DNA from 2 places in the Pseudescherichia sp. L3 genome. Region 1 is predicted to be linked to the other one. Evidence: predicted binding sites of a transcription regulator. Region 1 holds the regulator's gene; the other holds the start of a gene.
The links. Region 1 encodes LexA, which represses DNA repair genes until DNA is damaged. Its sites were predicted from a motif close to TNCTGTATGTACATACAGNA; they were not measured.
Positions count from the first base shown of each region.

Region 2: uvrB (excinuclease ABC subunit UvrB) is a predicted target of LexA. The motif match lies at 2,748-2,767, and genes of this name have one in related genera.

Region 1 covers NZ_JANKYC010000002.1:745,730-753,276, forward strand. The annotation lists gene zur (zinc uptake transcriptional repressor Zur) at 1-513, shown strand, start outside; gene NR795_RS15070 (CsbD family protein) at 591-800, opposite strand; gene lexA (transcriptional repressor LexA) at 1,057-1,665, opposite strand; gene NR795_RS15080 (diacylglycerol kinase) at 1,774-2,142, opposite strand; gene plsB (glycerol-3-phosphate 1-O-acyltransferase PlsB) at 2,272-4,695, shown strand; gene ubiA (4-hydroxybenzoate octaprenyltransferase) at 4,730-5,599, opposite strand; gene ubiC (chorismate lyase) at 5,602-6,108, opposite strand; gene malM (maltose operon protein MalM) at 6,226-7,206, opposite strand; gene NR795_RS15105 (maltoporin) at 7,333-7,547, opposite strand, start outside.
Region 2 covers NZ_JANKYC010000001.1:473,266-480,812, reverse strand. The annotation lists gene pmrB (two-component system sensor histidine kinase PmrB) at 1-631, shown strand, start outside; gene uvrB (excinuclease ABC subunit UvrB) at 650-2,671, opposite strand; gene NR795_RS02365 (ABC transporter ATP-binding protein) at 3,384-4,106, shown strand; gene bioD (dethiobiotin synthase) at 4,048-4,770, opposite strand; gene bioC (malonyl-ACP O-methyltransferase BioC) at 4,763-5,518, opposite strand; gene bioF (8-amino-7-oxononanoate synthase) at 5,502-6,659, opposite strand; gene bioB (biotin synthase BioB) at 6,656-7,547, opposite strand, start outside.

The sequences.
Region 1 (7,547 bases):
GATAAGACCACTTCGCAGCAGATGCTGGCACATGCTGAAACGCTGTGCGCGCAGCGCAACGTGCGCCTGACCCCGCAGCGCCTTGAGGTTCTACGCCTGATGAGCCTGCAACAGGGTGCGATCAGCGCTTACGATTTACTCGATCTTTTGCGTGTCTCTGAGCCGCAGGCCAAGCCGCCAACGGTTTATCGCGCTCTCGACTTCCTGCTGGAGCAGGGATTTGTGCATAAGGTTGAGTCGACAAACAGCTACGTGCTGTGTCACCTCTTCGATCAGCCCACGCATACGTCGGCGATGTTCATCTGCGATCGCTGTGGCGTGGTAAAAGAGGAAGCGGCTGAGGGCGTGGAAGATATCATGCATGCGCTAGCGGCAAAGATGGGCTTTGCGCTACGGCATAACGTTATTGAGGCGCACGGGCTTTGTGCAGCGTGTTCGGAAGTGGAAGCCTGTCGTCATCAGGGCGAGTGCCAGCACGATCACAGCATCTTAGTGAAGAAAAAACCGCGTTAGGCTACGAGGTAGAGCAGGAAGGGTCGGTACATCCTTGTACCGTCGGGCAGGGCATTCAAGCTGTCTATCTAGCGTGATTACCAGCGATACTCGTTACGAGTTTCCCATTCGCCGACTTCTTTCTCGGCCTGGTCTTTCTGATAACCGTAACGTTCTTGAATTTTACCGACCAGCTGGTCGCGTTTACCTTCAATAACGGTCATATCATCGTCCGTTAATTTGCCCCATTGCTCTTTCGCTTTACCTTTGAACTGTTTCCAGTTACCGCCGACTTCGTCTTTATTCATAATGGTATCCTCATCATCGTTCGGTGTTGAATAGCAATATTCGTTGGTCCTTCGTTACGTTCGTTATCTGCTGAACGTGATAATAATTGTAGCTAAGGATTTTCTAAGGTGGGATTTATTCGGAATATTTAACCATTCAGAGGCAAACAAACAACAGGAAGAGAGGGCAAAAAAAGAGGGAGCAAATGCAGGAACAAAAAAATAGATTAAGCGCTGTGGCAGGATAAAGCGAGCTGCCACAGGCACTTACAGGATATCAGAGCCATTCGCCGTTGCGAATAACGCCGACCGCCAGCCCTTCAATACTGAAATTCTGCTGACGCAGGTCAACAACGATAGGATCGAAGTCGCTGTTTTCAGGCAGTAGCTGTACGGTATTGCCCTGCTTTTTCAGCCGCTTTACCGTCACTTCATCATCAATACGCGCCACGATCACCTGGCCGTTACGCGCTTCCTGAGTTTTATGTACTGCCAGCAGATCGCCATCCATGATGCCGATATCTTTCATCGACATCCCGCTAACCCGCAGCAGGAAATCAGCGCTGGGCTTAAACAGGGAGGGATCGACCTGGTAGTGGCCTTCAATATGCTGCTGCGCCAGCAGCGGCTCACCGGCAGCGACGCGGCCAATCAACGGCAGCCCCTCTTCCTCTTCCTGCAGCAGTCGGATCCCGCGCGATGCGCCGGAAACAATCTCAAGAACCCCTTTACGCGCCAGCGCTTTCAGGTGTTCTTCCGCCGCGTTTGGCGAACGGAATCCCAAACGCTGCGCAATCTCAGCACGCGTCGGCGGCATGCCGGTCTGGCTGATGTGATCGCGAATGAGATCAAACACCTCTTGCTGCCTGGCTGTTAACGCTTTCATCCCGCCCCCTGGGTGTATATACAGTTATGCTGTGAGTATATACAGCAAAAACTGTTTTTGAAACCAAATTTTGAGCAAAACCGCCGCACAAGCCCGATTTTGCGCACCTTAGCGGTAATGTGGCCAGAGCAGCATGCCCCAGGTTGCCAGCGCAAGCAGGATAGACATCAGCACCGCCGCTGAGCCCATGTCTTTGGCCCGGCCGGAAAGCTCATGAAAATCAGTGCCAATGCGGTCAACAACCGCTTCGATCGCGCTGTTCAGGATCTCCACTATCATTACCAGCACTACGGACCCAATGAGCAGCACGCGGGTAATAGCGTCTACGTCGAGCCAGCAGGCGATAACAATAGCGAGGATCACCGCCACGGCCTCCTGGCGGAAGGCGGCCTCATTGAGCCATGCCGCACGAACGCCCTTCCATGAGTACCCTGCAGCTTTAATGATTCGGGTTAAACCAGTGGTATTATTGGCCATCAAAAGAACCTTTTTATGTAATTATCGTCAATGTCTATGCGAGCGTACCGAGGTACAAAAGATATTCTGCGCGCTTTCTGATATTCTTGCGGCGCAATGGCATTATTAACCAGAGGCTTCACATTGTTTATGTCCGGCTGGCCACGAATTTACTACAAATTACTGAATTTACCATTAAGCGTGTTGGTAAAAAGCAAGTCGATTCCGGCAGAACCTGCCCAGGAACCAGGACTCGATACCTCACGCCCTATTATGTACGTTTTGCCTTATAACTCGAAGGCAGACTTACTGACTTTGCGTGCTCAGTGTCTGGCACATGAGCTGCCCGACCCGCTGGAGCCGCTGGAGATCGACGGCGCGCTGCTGCCGCGCTACATCTTTATCCATAGCGGCCCGCGTGTTTTTAGCTGGTACACGCCAAAAGAAGATTCCGTTAAGCTGTTCCATGACTACCTGGATCTCCACCGTAATCACCCGGATCTGGACGTACAGATGGTGCCGGTATCGGTGATGTTTGGCCGCTCGCCGGGGCGCGAAAAAGGCGAAGTTAACCCGCCGCTGCGCATGCTGAACGGCATCCAGAAGTTCTTTGCCGTCTCCTGGCTGGGCCGCGATAGCTTTGTGCGCTTCTCCCCGCCGGTCTCCCTGCGCCGGATGGCCACCGAGCATGGCACGGACAAAATTATCGCCCAGAAGCTGGCCCGCGTAGCGCGCATGCATTTTGCCCGCCAGCGGCTTGCCGCCGTGGGCCCGCGCCTGCCAGCACGCCAGGATCTCTTCAATAAGCTGCTGGCATCAAAAGCAATTGCCCGCGCGGTAGAAGACGAAGCGCGTAGCAAAAAGATCTCTCACGAGAAGGCCCAGCAGAACGCCATCGCCCTGATGGAAGAGATTGCCGCTAACTTCTCCTATGAGATGATCCGCCTGAGCGACCGTATTCTCGGCTTTACCTGGAACCGGCTCTATCAGGGTATCAACGTGCATAACGCCGAGCGGGTCCGCCAGCTGGCGCACGACGGCCATGAAATTGTCTACGTGCCGTGCCACCGTAGCCACATGGACTACATGCTGCTCTCCTACGTCCTCTATCATCAGGGACTGGTCCCGCCGCATATTGCTGCCGGTATCAACCTTAACTTCTGGCCTGCCGGGCCGATTTTCCGCCGTCTCGGGGCATTCTTTATTCGCCGTACCTTCAAGGGCAATAAGCTCTACTCAACGGTGTTCCGTGAGTACCTGGGCGAGCTGTTCAGCCGCGGCTACTCGGTAGAGTACTTCGTCGAGGGTGGGCGCTCACGTACGGGGCGTCTGCTGGATCCGAAAACCGGCACCCTGTCGATGACCCTGCAAGCCATGCTGCGCGGCGGCACGCGCCCTATCACCCTGGTACCGATCTATATCGGCTACGAGCACGTGATGGAGGTAGGTACCTACGCCAAAGAGCTGCGCGGGGCGACCAAAGAGAAAGAGAACGTCTTTCAGATGCTGCGCGGCCTGAGCAAGCTGCGCAACCTCGGCCAGGGCTATGTTAACTTTGGCGAGCCGCTACCGCTGATGAACTATCTTAATCAGCACGTGCCGGAGTGGCGCGAGTCGATCGATCCGATTGAAGCGATACGCCCGGCCTGGCTGACGCCGACCGTGAATACCATCGCCGCCGATCTGATGGTGCGCATTAACAACGCGGGCGCGGCAAATGCCATGAACCTTTGCTGTACCGCGCTGCTGGCCTCGCGCCAGCGCTCGCTGACCCGCGAGCAGCTGACCGAGCAGCTGGACTGCTATCTCGACCTGCTGCGCAACGTGCCCTACTCGCCTGACGCCACCGCCCCGGCGGCAAGCGCCAGCGAGCTGATTGCCCACGCGCTGCAGATGAACAAGTTCGAGGTAGAGAAAGACACCATCGGCGACATCATCATTCTGCCGCGCGAGCAGGCGGTGCTGATGACCTACTACCGCAACAACATCGCGCATATGCTGGTGCTGCCCTCTCTGATGGCGGCCATCGTGACCCAGCATCGCCAGATCTCTCGCGAAGAGCTGCTGCGCCACGTTGACGTGCTCTATCCGATGCTGAAAGCGGAGCTGTTCCTGCGCTGGGATAACAGCGAGCTGCCGGACGTGATGAACGCCCTGATCGCCGAGATGGTGCGCCAGGGCCTGCTGGTAGATAAAGACGACCGTCTGTATCTCAACCCGCAGCGCTCACGCACCCTGCAGCTGCTGGCAGCGGGCGCACGCGAAACGCTACAGCGTTACGCCATTACCTTCTGGCTGCTGAGCGCTAACCCGGCCATTAACCGTGGCACGCTGGAGAAAGAGAGCCGCACCCTGGCCCAGCGTCTGTCGGTGCTGCATGGGATCAACGCGCCGGAGTTCTTCGATAAAGCGGTGTTTAGTACGTTGGTGCTGACGCTGCGCGATGAAGGCTATATCAGCGATACAGGAGATGCCGATCCGGCTAAAACCATGCAGGTCTATCTCCTGCTGGCGGATCTGGTAACGCCTGACGTGCGATTGACCATCGAGAGCGCGACGCAGGCGGAAGCGTAATAGTGAGGCCCGGCAAGCTTGCCGGGCCTCTTTTTTAGGTCAGGTAACTCACCGCCAGCCCAACAAACAGCGCCAGGCCCACGTAGTTATTGTTCAGGAAAGCTTTGAAACAGGCGTCGCGATCGCGATGCACAATCATCTTCTGCTGCCAGATAAACAGCGCGCCTGCTACCGCAATCGAGGCATAGAAAGCCCAACCCAGCCCGTTCAGCCAGCCCACCGCCGCCATCAGTACCAGTACCAGCACCTGCAAAATACCGACGATCAGCTTATCGTGACGACCAAAGAGAATAGCCGTCGATTTAATGCCGATCTTGACGTCATCGTCCCGATCCACCATCGCATAGAGCGTATCGTAGGCCACCGCCCACAGAATGTTGGCGAAGAACATCAGCCAGCAGCTCAGGGGAACCGACTCGCTCACGGCGGCAAAGGCCATGGGAATCGACCAGCCAAAGGCGGCACCCAACACCACCTGCGGCAGGTGGGTATAGCGCTTCATGAAGGGGTAGGTCCAGGCCAGCGCCAGCGCCGCTACCGACAGCAGGATGGTCATCAGGTTGAGGGTCAGCACCAGCACAAACGCCAGCAGCACCAGCACGACAAACAGGTTACGCGCCTCTTTTTCACTCACCGCGCCGCTCGGCAGCGGCCGGTTGGCAGTGCGCTTCACGTGGCCATCAAACTTACGATCGGCGTAGTCGTTCACCACGCAGCCTGCGGCGCGCATCAGCCAGACCCCGGCGATAAACACCACCAGGATCCCCAGCGGCGGCACGCCCGGCGTCGCCACCCACAGCGCCCACAGGGTGGGCCACAGCAACAGCAGCGCGCCAATTGGCTTGTCCGTGCGCATTAAGCGGTGATAAGCCAGCAGCTTACCCTGCGTAAGACTCCACTCCATTTCTACTCCTCTCGATACAGCGGTGATGCAGGTAAAAACAGCTCCGTCAGCAGCAGCGGCTTGCCGCCAAGGCGCAGCCGGGAGCGGCGTCCCCAGAGATCGGCGTGACGGCCTATTTCAATAAAATCACGGGTCAGGGTTGATGAGGTAAAGAGATAGCGCCCCAGCGGCGTATTGCCCAGCCGCTGCAGCGCCAGCTCCGGACCGCTCAGGGTCGACTCCGGCACCACCGTACGACCAGCCAGCCAGGGCTCGCCGTCGGCACAGAGCAGGATCTCCCGCAGCCAGTAGCGTGATGCCTCGGGCAACAGAGCGCGCTCTTCCGGCACCTCATCGGCGGTGACGAACGCCTCTCTTATGAGCGTAACACTCACCTGGCAACCCTGCTGCTCAAAACGCTTGGTCATTGAGTCTTCCAGCAGCAGCCAGTCTAGCAGGTGCGGTTCAAGTGCGGGGATTGCGTCAAAATAGCGCAGCGCGCGCAGTTGCGTTAGCGCAGGGTGTGGCATGCCTTACTCTCCGGTACATAACGTAGCAACAGTGTATCGCAGAACAGGCAGATCGGGAAAAAGGGTGCACCGGTGAAGGTGCACCAAACGGACAAAATCAGCATTGTGGGGAGACGATCACCCCTTGCCTTTTACACTGCTGATAAACGTAGCGCGGGCGGACGTCGAGCCCAGGCTCTCAGCCTCATTCAATAGTTTGAGTGCTTTATCGATATTGCCGCTGGCGACGGCCTGTTTAATACCCTGGTTAAAGTAGTTTTCCGTATCGTTCAGTACCGGTTCATGCCTGGCTGCCGGAGCCGGGGCTTGTGCAGGTGCGGCTGCCGGAGCAGGTGCGGCTGCCGGAGCAGGTGCGGCGGCCGGGGCGCTGTAGGCGGTGGTCGGTGCGGCAGTATTACCAACGGTCACGGCAGCATGGCCGGAAGAGCCAAAGATCGGGCCGACCAGAATGCTGGAGGCAGAGTTAGTGCTGACTTTGAGTTTCACCGTGCCGTCCGGCGTATGGCGCGCCTGTGGATCCGGAATATCCGGTACCGCGTTACCCACGCCTTTCGCGTAGGCCTTTGCCGGGTTGATCATGGTGGTGGTGCGCTGCAAATCTTCCGGGGTGGTGAAGACCAGCAGGTAGATTTTTTGCTGGCCCAGCGCCGGCGTCAGCTTGATGATCCCCTCAAGACGGTCGGCAGACATCACGCCCGGCTCCTGATAGGTGAAGTAGCTGCTCGGGAACCACGCGGCGGGGGTCAGGTTTTGATCGAGCACCAGCACGTTGGGCGCAAAGATCGATTTTTGCTTATCCGCGACGCTGGTCAGGGTAAGGGTTAACTCACCGATGTTGGCCGGCACGCTGTAGGCGGCCACTTTACCGGTGATGCCGGGTACGTTCAGGGTTTGCCCTGCCGTCGCCAAATTGGTGGTCTGGGTTTGTGAATTAGCAACCGGGGTCCAGGCGAGCTGCTGGAGCGTCCCTGTCGGGATGGCCGGCGCGGCTGAGGTGTCCTGCGGAACCAGGTTTACGTCGGCGAAGCTGACTGCGGGTACGCAGGCGAGCAGCCCTGCACCGAGGCAGAGCGCGAGAAGCGTTTTTTTCATTTTCATTATGGTGACCTCTGTAGAGATGACGAGACGGTAGCCAGGCAATAGCGCGCCGCGTCAGGATAGATCGCTTACTGGTATAAGAGGGGCCGAAGCCCCTCTCTGGTACTGCATTACATCAACGCTGTCTTACCACCAGATTTCCATCTGGGCACCGAAGGTCCACTCGTCATCATCGCCGCGGCTGAAGGTACGGGCAGAGGTATCCTGGTAAGCGTAGCCCGCGGTGTAACCCGCGTTTCTGTCGCTGTTGTTGTTAGCGAAGCCGAAGGACTCATCCCACTTGGCGTAGGTTGCGAACACGCGCAGCGCCGGACGGGACCAGATGCTGTCGCCTGCCTGCC
Region 2 (7,547 bases), on a different contig from region 1:
CGTGGCCCACGAGCTGCGCACCCCGCTGGCGGGACTGCGTCTGCACCTGGAGCTGCTGGCAAAAAGCCACCCTTCCGTTGATGTCAGCCGCCTGATCTTACGTATTGACCAGATGACGGAGAGCGTCTCCCAGCTGCTGCAGCTGGCGCGCATGGCGCAGTCGTTCTCGGCGGGCAGCTACCAGCAGGTGATGCTCATCCGCGACGTCATGCTGCCTCTGCAGGATGAGCTACAGACGATGCTGGGCACTCACCAGCAGACGCTGGTGCTGCCCGAGGATCAAGAGGACGTGGCGGTACGGGGGGACGCCGTTCAACTTCGGGTGCTGCTCAGGAACCTGGTGGAGAATGCGCACCGCTACAGCCCGGAGAAGAGCGTGATTACCCTCAAACTTGAGCAGACGCCTGCGCCGGTGCTGGCGGTGGAAGATGAAGGCCCCGGCGTGGACGAGGCGAAAAGCAAAGAGCTCAGCAAAGCCTTTGTGCGGATGGACAGCCGCTACGGCGGGATCGGACTGGGGCTGAGCATCGTCAGCCGCATCGCCCAACTGCACGATGCGCAGTTCTACCTGCATAACCGCGCACCCAAACCCGGCGTGCGGGCCTGGGTGCAGTTTCCGCCTGTTGTTTAAGCAGATTGTTTAGGCAGATCAGGAGGCGGCAATAAAGAGATCGCGAAGCTGATGGAGGCGGTCGCGCAGCTGCGCCGCCTCTTCGAACTCCAGGTTCTGCGCGTGCTGTAGCATCTGCGCCTCCAGTTCGTGGATTTTCTGTTGCAGCGCCTTCGGCGTCAGCGCCAGCTCTGACTCGTCCACCACCACTGGCGAACGGGACTTACCGCGTCCTTTGGCTTTGGTCTTAGCAATGTTCTCGCCCAGCGCCAGAATATCGACCACTTTCTTATTCAGGCCCTGCGGCGTAATGCCATGCTCTTCGTTGTACTCCTGCTGCTTCGCCCGACGCCGCTCGGTTTCACTGATGGCCCTCGCCATTGACGGCGTGATTTTATCCCCATAGAGGATGGCCTTGCCGTTCACGTTACGCGCCGCACGGCCAATGGTCTGGATCAGCGAGCGCTCCGAGCGCAGGAAGCCCTCTTTATCGGCGTCAAGGATCGCCACCAGCGACACCTCCGGCATGTCCAGCCCCTCGCGCAGCAGGTTGATGCCCACCAGCACGTTGAACTCGCCCAGACGCAGGTCGCGGATGATCTCCATACGCTCAACGGTGTCGATATCCGAGTGCAGATAGCGCACCTTCTCGCCGTGCTCCTCCAGATACTCGGTAAGATCCTCGGCCATGCGCTTGGTCAGCGTGGTGACCAGTACGCGCTCGTTAATGGCGACGCGCTTGCGGATCTCCGACAGCAGATCGTCCACCTGGGTACCCACCGGGCGGACTTCGATAATCGGGTCAAGCAGGCCAGTGGGGCGCACCACCTGATCGACAATCTCTTCCCCGGATTTCTCCAGCTCGTAGTTGCCCGGCGTCGCTGAGACATAGATGGTCTGCGGGGCTAACCCTTCGAACTCTTCAAACTTCATCGGACGGTTATCCAGTGCCGACGGCAGGCGGAAACCATACTCTACCAGCGTCTCTTTACGCGCCCGGTCGCCGCGGTACATGCCACCAATCTGCGGAATGGTGACGTGGGACTCGTCAATCACCAGCAGGCCGTCGGCAGGCAGGTAGTCAAACAGCGTCGGCGGTGCTTCGCCCGGCCCGCGCCCGGAGAGGTAGCGGGAGTAGTTCTCGATGCCCGAGCAGTAGCCCAGCTCGTTCATCATCTCAAGATCGAACTGGGTGCGCTGGGTAATGCGCTGCTCTTCCAGCAGCTTATTGTTGGCCAGCAGCGTCTTACGCCGGTCCGCCAGCTCGACCTTGATATCTTCCATCGCCTGCACGATGCGTTCGCGCGGGGTCACGTAGTGGGTCTTCGGATAGACGGTGTAGCGCTGAATAGTGGACTCAACGTGGCCGGTCAGCGGATCGAACAGCGACAGGCGCTCAACCTCCTCGTCAAACAGCTCAACGCGCAGCGCCACGTCGTCTGACTCCGCCGGGAAGATATCGATCACCTCGCCGCGCACGCGGAAGGTACCGCGCTGGAAGGCCTGATCGTTACGCGTATATTGCAGCTCCGACAGGCGGCGCAAAATATCGCGCTGGTTGATGATCATGCCAATGGTCAGGTGCAGCATCATCTTGAGGTAGAGATCGGGGTCGCCGAGGCCGTAGATAGCCGACACCGAAGCCACCACCACGACGTCACGGCGCTCCAGCAGCGCTTTGGTTGCCGAGAGACGCATCTGCTCGATGTGCTCGTTTACCGAGGCATCCTTCTCGATAAAGGTGTCGGAGCTCGGCACGTAGGCTTCGGGCTGATAGTAGTCGTAGTAGGAGACGAAGTACTCCACGGCGTTGTCCGGGAAAAACTCCTTCATTTCGCCATACAGCTGTGCCGCCAGGGTTTTGTTCGGCGCAAGCACCATCGTCGGCCGCTGTAGATCGGCGATCACGTTGGCAACGGTAAACGTCTTCCCTGAACCGGTTACCCCGAGCAGGGTCTGGTGCGCCAGTCCGTCCTCCAGCCCCTCTTTCAGGCGGCGGATGGCTTCTGGCTGATCGCCAGAGGGACGAAAAGCGGAATTCAGTTTGAATGGTTTACTCATGAATGGCTACCTGATGAAGGAATGAGCGGGCAGGTGAGTAATTTTACTCGCGGCGGCGGATTTTGCCAATAAATTATACTGGATGAAAACCCAGTGGCAGATAGGAATATCTGTGTTAGATAAGGCAATTTCAAGTGCCGTAAGGAAAATTTGCGTCTGGCGCAGAATTAAAAACTAAAAAAAATATCTTATCCCCAGAACTTTTTGCGATTTAACATTTGTCAAGTCGGGTGGTGAAAGTTTTGTGTCAGTGGATGACACTTTTCTTACACGCATTGCTTTTATTTAACGTATTGATTTTATAATAGTTATCTAAAAAGCCGCGTTTCGCATCAATTCATGCCTAAGCCGCGTGTTCTCTCGCTTTGCACGCGTTTTCTAACTCTAATGCACAAGGTTATCCACAGGAATAGTGGATAACTGTCGCCAGCCCGTACCCCCTGTGACTCAGCGAAAATCGCATTTTGCGAAACGGCACGCAGGTAAAAAAATTTTCCCACCATTTTTTATCGCATTCCGACGTGACTGCACCACCAAAAATCAGATCCGCCTGCATCTAGCACTAACAGCGTGCAGATGCAATCAGGCAGACCGGTGGAAAAGAGGAATTTAGCGTTTTTTCGTCATCCTGCTCTGAAAAACAGAGCATAACACGCTTCTGGCAAGGCTTTTGCAACATATCATTTACAGACCAGGTCCGGGAGATAAACCGATGTTGAGCTTACGTGCAGTGAATTATTATTACGGCGATCGGCATACGCTTTGGAATGTCGATCTCGATCTTATCCCGGGCACCTGCACCTGCGTAATGGGGCTGCCGGGTATGGGGAAAACGACGCTGGTCAACTGCATCTCTGGCTATCTGCCTGTGGAGAGCGGCAGCATGACCTGGCAGGAGGTCGGGGCGGCCCCGCTGAACCTGTTGCAGGTAAAGATGGAGGATCGTCCGGCGATGGGCATTGCCTGCGTACCGCAGGAAAAGCGGATCTTTTCCCAGCTTACGGTGGAGGAGAATTTACAGATCGCCTGGCTAGCGGTCGGCGAGCCAGGGAGCGCGGTGACACGGGATATCTACGATCTCTTTCCCGAACTGTATGCCCTGCGCCAGGTTAAGAGCGCCGGGCTATCAGAGGATAACCAGCATCAGCTGGCGCTGGCCCGGGCGCTGGTGACCCGTCCGCGCCTGCTGATCCTGGATGAGCCAACCCGCGGGCTGGGTCAGGCCTTTGTCCATAAGCTGGGTAACCTGCTGGTGCGCCTGAACCAGGAGTTCGGCATGACTATCCTGCTGGCGGAGCAGCACCTGACATTTGTACGCCGCGTCGCTGACCGCTTCTATCTTCTGCATCAGGGTCGCAACGTGGCCCAGGGAAGCGTTACACAGCTGGACGATCCGCTGCTTTCCCAGTGGATGACGCCGAACCTAACGCACTGAGATCGAGCCAGTGGCCGATGTCACTCTCAGGCGCGACGTTCTCCAGCCACGGGATCTCCCCGAGGAACGGCGCGGGCAGCATGCGCTTAAGCGTTGCCAGATACTCAGTGTGGCGTTGTCCTGGCGGCACCACATCGTTAGCAACCCAGCCCGCCAGCCGCAGCCCGGCCTGCTGCACCGCCTGGGCGGTCAGTACCGCATGGTTGATGCAGCCAAGCTTAACGCCCACCACTAAAATCACCGGCAGCTGCTCCTGAGTAGCCCAGTCGGCAAAGGTCAGGGTTTCTGAGAGCGGCGTAAACCATCCCCCGGCCCCCTCTACCAGCACCCACTCCGCCTGCGCCTCCAGCATGCGCAGCCCTGCCGAGAGCGTTTCGGCCTCAATAGGCTGTCCGAGGGCGGCGCTGACGATGTGCGGCGACGTGGGCTCAGCAAAGGTATACGGGTTCACGGCCTCGTAGCGCAGGGCCAGGGTACTGTTGTGCTGCAGGGCCAGCGCGTCACTGTTACGCAGTCCCTCTGGCGTCATCTCACTGCCCGAGGCGACCGGTTTGTAGCCTGCGGTTTGCCATCCTGCCTGGGCGGCGGCCTGCAACAGCGCACAGCTGGCTACCGTTTTCCCTACTTCCGTATCCGTGCCGGTAACAAAGTAACGTTCAGTCACGTTCAATAACTCCCCAAAAAAGTGAATAGGTCAGCAGGCATCTGCCCTGCTGCTGCGGCCACGCCAGCTGCAGGCGCTGAAGCTGACCGCGGGTCAGGGGCGTGTTATGCCTGCCAGCGTGCAGGTGCGTCGCGCCGATGCCCTTTAGCGAGCGCATGGCCGCCAGGGCATCGTCAAAGGCCAGCGTGACAGGCTCAATGCCCCACTGGCCGCGCCAGGCGCTAACGGTTTCCGCCAGCGTCTCTTCTGCTAAAAATCGATTTGCGTGAAGTCGGCTGTCTACCGCTTGCCAGGCCTGGTGCAGCTCCGGCAGCGATCCGCTCGCCAGGGTGGTAAAGGCCACCGCCCCGCCGGGGCGCACGACGCGATGCAGCGCCTTCAGCGCCTGGCCTAAATCGTTGCACCACTGCACAGCAAGGTTGCTCCAGGCGAGATCGAACCGGGCGTCGGCCAGAGGCAGCGCCTCAATATCCGCTGCAACATAGTGCTGGGCGGCCTGCTGACTCTGCGCCTGCCTGAGCATCGGCAGGGAGAGATCGAGGGCGGTGACTTCAGCCCCCGCGTCCCGCCAGTAGCGGCTCATGCTGCCCGGCCCACAGCCCGCGTCCAGCACGCTTGCAGGCCTGCGTTCACCCAGCTTCGCCAGCAGCAGATCCGCGCTCTGGCGCTGCAACTGAGCATGACTGTCGTAGCTCTGTGCCGCCCGGCCAAAGGCCGCTGCTACCGCACGCTTATTCACCAGACTCATGCAGGACCTCCAGCAGACGATCGATGTCCTCGGGCTGATGGGCCGCCGTCAGGGTCAGACGCAGGCGCGCCGTGCCTGCGGGGACGGTGGGAGGACGAATAGCGGTCACCCAGCACCCTTTCTGTCGCAGGCGCTCCGCCAGGCTCAGCGCCCGGCTGTTATCGCCAACGATCAGCGGCTGGATGGCGCTTTGGGAATGGGTGATGCGCCCCGGCAGCGCCGCTGCGCCATGGCGAAAGCGCTGAATGAGCCCGGCGAGCGCCGCCCGGCGTTGGTCGCCCTCCTCTCCCCGGATCACGCTCAGCGCGGCGCTGAGGGCCACGGCCTGGGCGGGAGGCATAGAGGTGCTGTAGATCAGATGGCGAGCAAACTGTTCGAAGTAGGTGGCAACCGCCTCGCTGCACAGCACCGCCGCGCCGCTGACGCCGAAGCCTTTGCCAAAGGTGACCACCAGCAGCTCGGGCTTCACCTCCTGCTGCTGGCAGCTACCGCGCCCTTTATGACCGGTGACGGCGATGCCGTGGGCATCATCTACCAGCAGCCAGGCCCCGGCGCGGCGTACCTGCTCGGCAATAGCGGCCAGCGGCGCGCTGTCGCCATCCATACTGAAGACGCCTTCGGTCACCGCCAGCTGCTGGCCGTCACAGGGTTTATCCAGCAGCGCGGCGAGCTGGCTGACGTCGTTATGAGCAAAGCGCCGCAGCTGAGCCGGACTGAAGCTGGCGGCTTCCAGCAGAGAGGCGTGGCTGAGCTTATCCGCCACGATGCGATCCTCTTTGCCGGTCAGGGCGGCAATCACCGCCTGGTTGGCGGCAAAGCCGGAGATAAACAGCAGCGCCCGAGGGTAGCCCAGCCACTCCGCCAGCTCGCTCTCCAGAGCATAATGCGCCCGGGTATAGCCGCTGACGTGCCCGGAGCCACCGCTGCCCACGCCGTACTGCTCCGCTCCCTGCTGCCAGGCACGCACGATAGCCGGGTGCTGGCTTAAGCCAAGATAATCATTGCTGGAGAAGTTGCAGTAGCGGCTGTCGCCCACCGTCAGCCAGCGCCCCGCGCCCTGCTCGACCACCCGGCGCGTACGCAGGGCGTCGGCGGCCCGCCGGGTCGCTAACGCGGTATCGATGCGCTGCTGCCAGCTCATAGTGCCGCCGCGTTGTAGAACTGGTCGGTGTCGGCGTTAAAGATCTGCTCCTCCAGCTTTTGCTGCTGCTCGTTATCGCCGGTCATCACGTCAGTCTGCTGCGGGTTCAGCCCAAGCTTGCGGAACAGCTGAACGTCTTTGTCCTCTTCCGGGTTCGGGGTGGTAAGCAGCTTGCAGCCGTAGAAAATGGAGTTGGCCCCGGCCATAAAGCACATCGCCTGGGTCTGCTCGTTCATCTGCTCGCGACCGGCGGAGAGGCGCACAAACGAGGTCGGCATCATGATACGCGCCACCGCGATGGTGCGAATAAAGTCGAAGGCGTCGACGTCGTCGTTATCCGCCAGCGGAGTGCCCTTGACCTTCACCAGCATGTTGATCGGCACGCTCTCCGGCGGCGTCGGCAGGTTAGCCAGCTGCAGCAGCAGGCCTGCGCGATCCTTGACCGTTTCGCCCAGGCCGACGATGCCGCCCGAGCAGACCTTGATCCCCGCGTCGCGTACCTTATCGAGGGTGTCGAGACGCTCCTGATAGGTACGGGTGGTAATGATGTTGCCGTAGAACTCCGGGGAGGTGTCGAGGTTGTGGTTGTAGTAGTCCAGCCCCGCCGACGCCAGCCGCTGAGCCTGAGTTTCGTCAAGGGTGCCGAGGGTCATGCAGGCTTCGAGGCCCATCGCTTTGACGCCCTGCACCATCTGCTCCAGATAAGGCATATCGCGCTCGTGCGGGTTCTTCCACGCTGCGCCCATACAGAAGCGGGTCGACCCGGCGTTTTTAGCCTTGCGGGCCGAGTCCAGCACCTGCTCCACCTCCATCAGGCGCTCCGTCTCCAGCCCGGTTTTGTAGCGCGAACTTTGCGGGCAGTATTTGCAATCTTCCGGACAGGCCCCG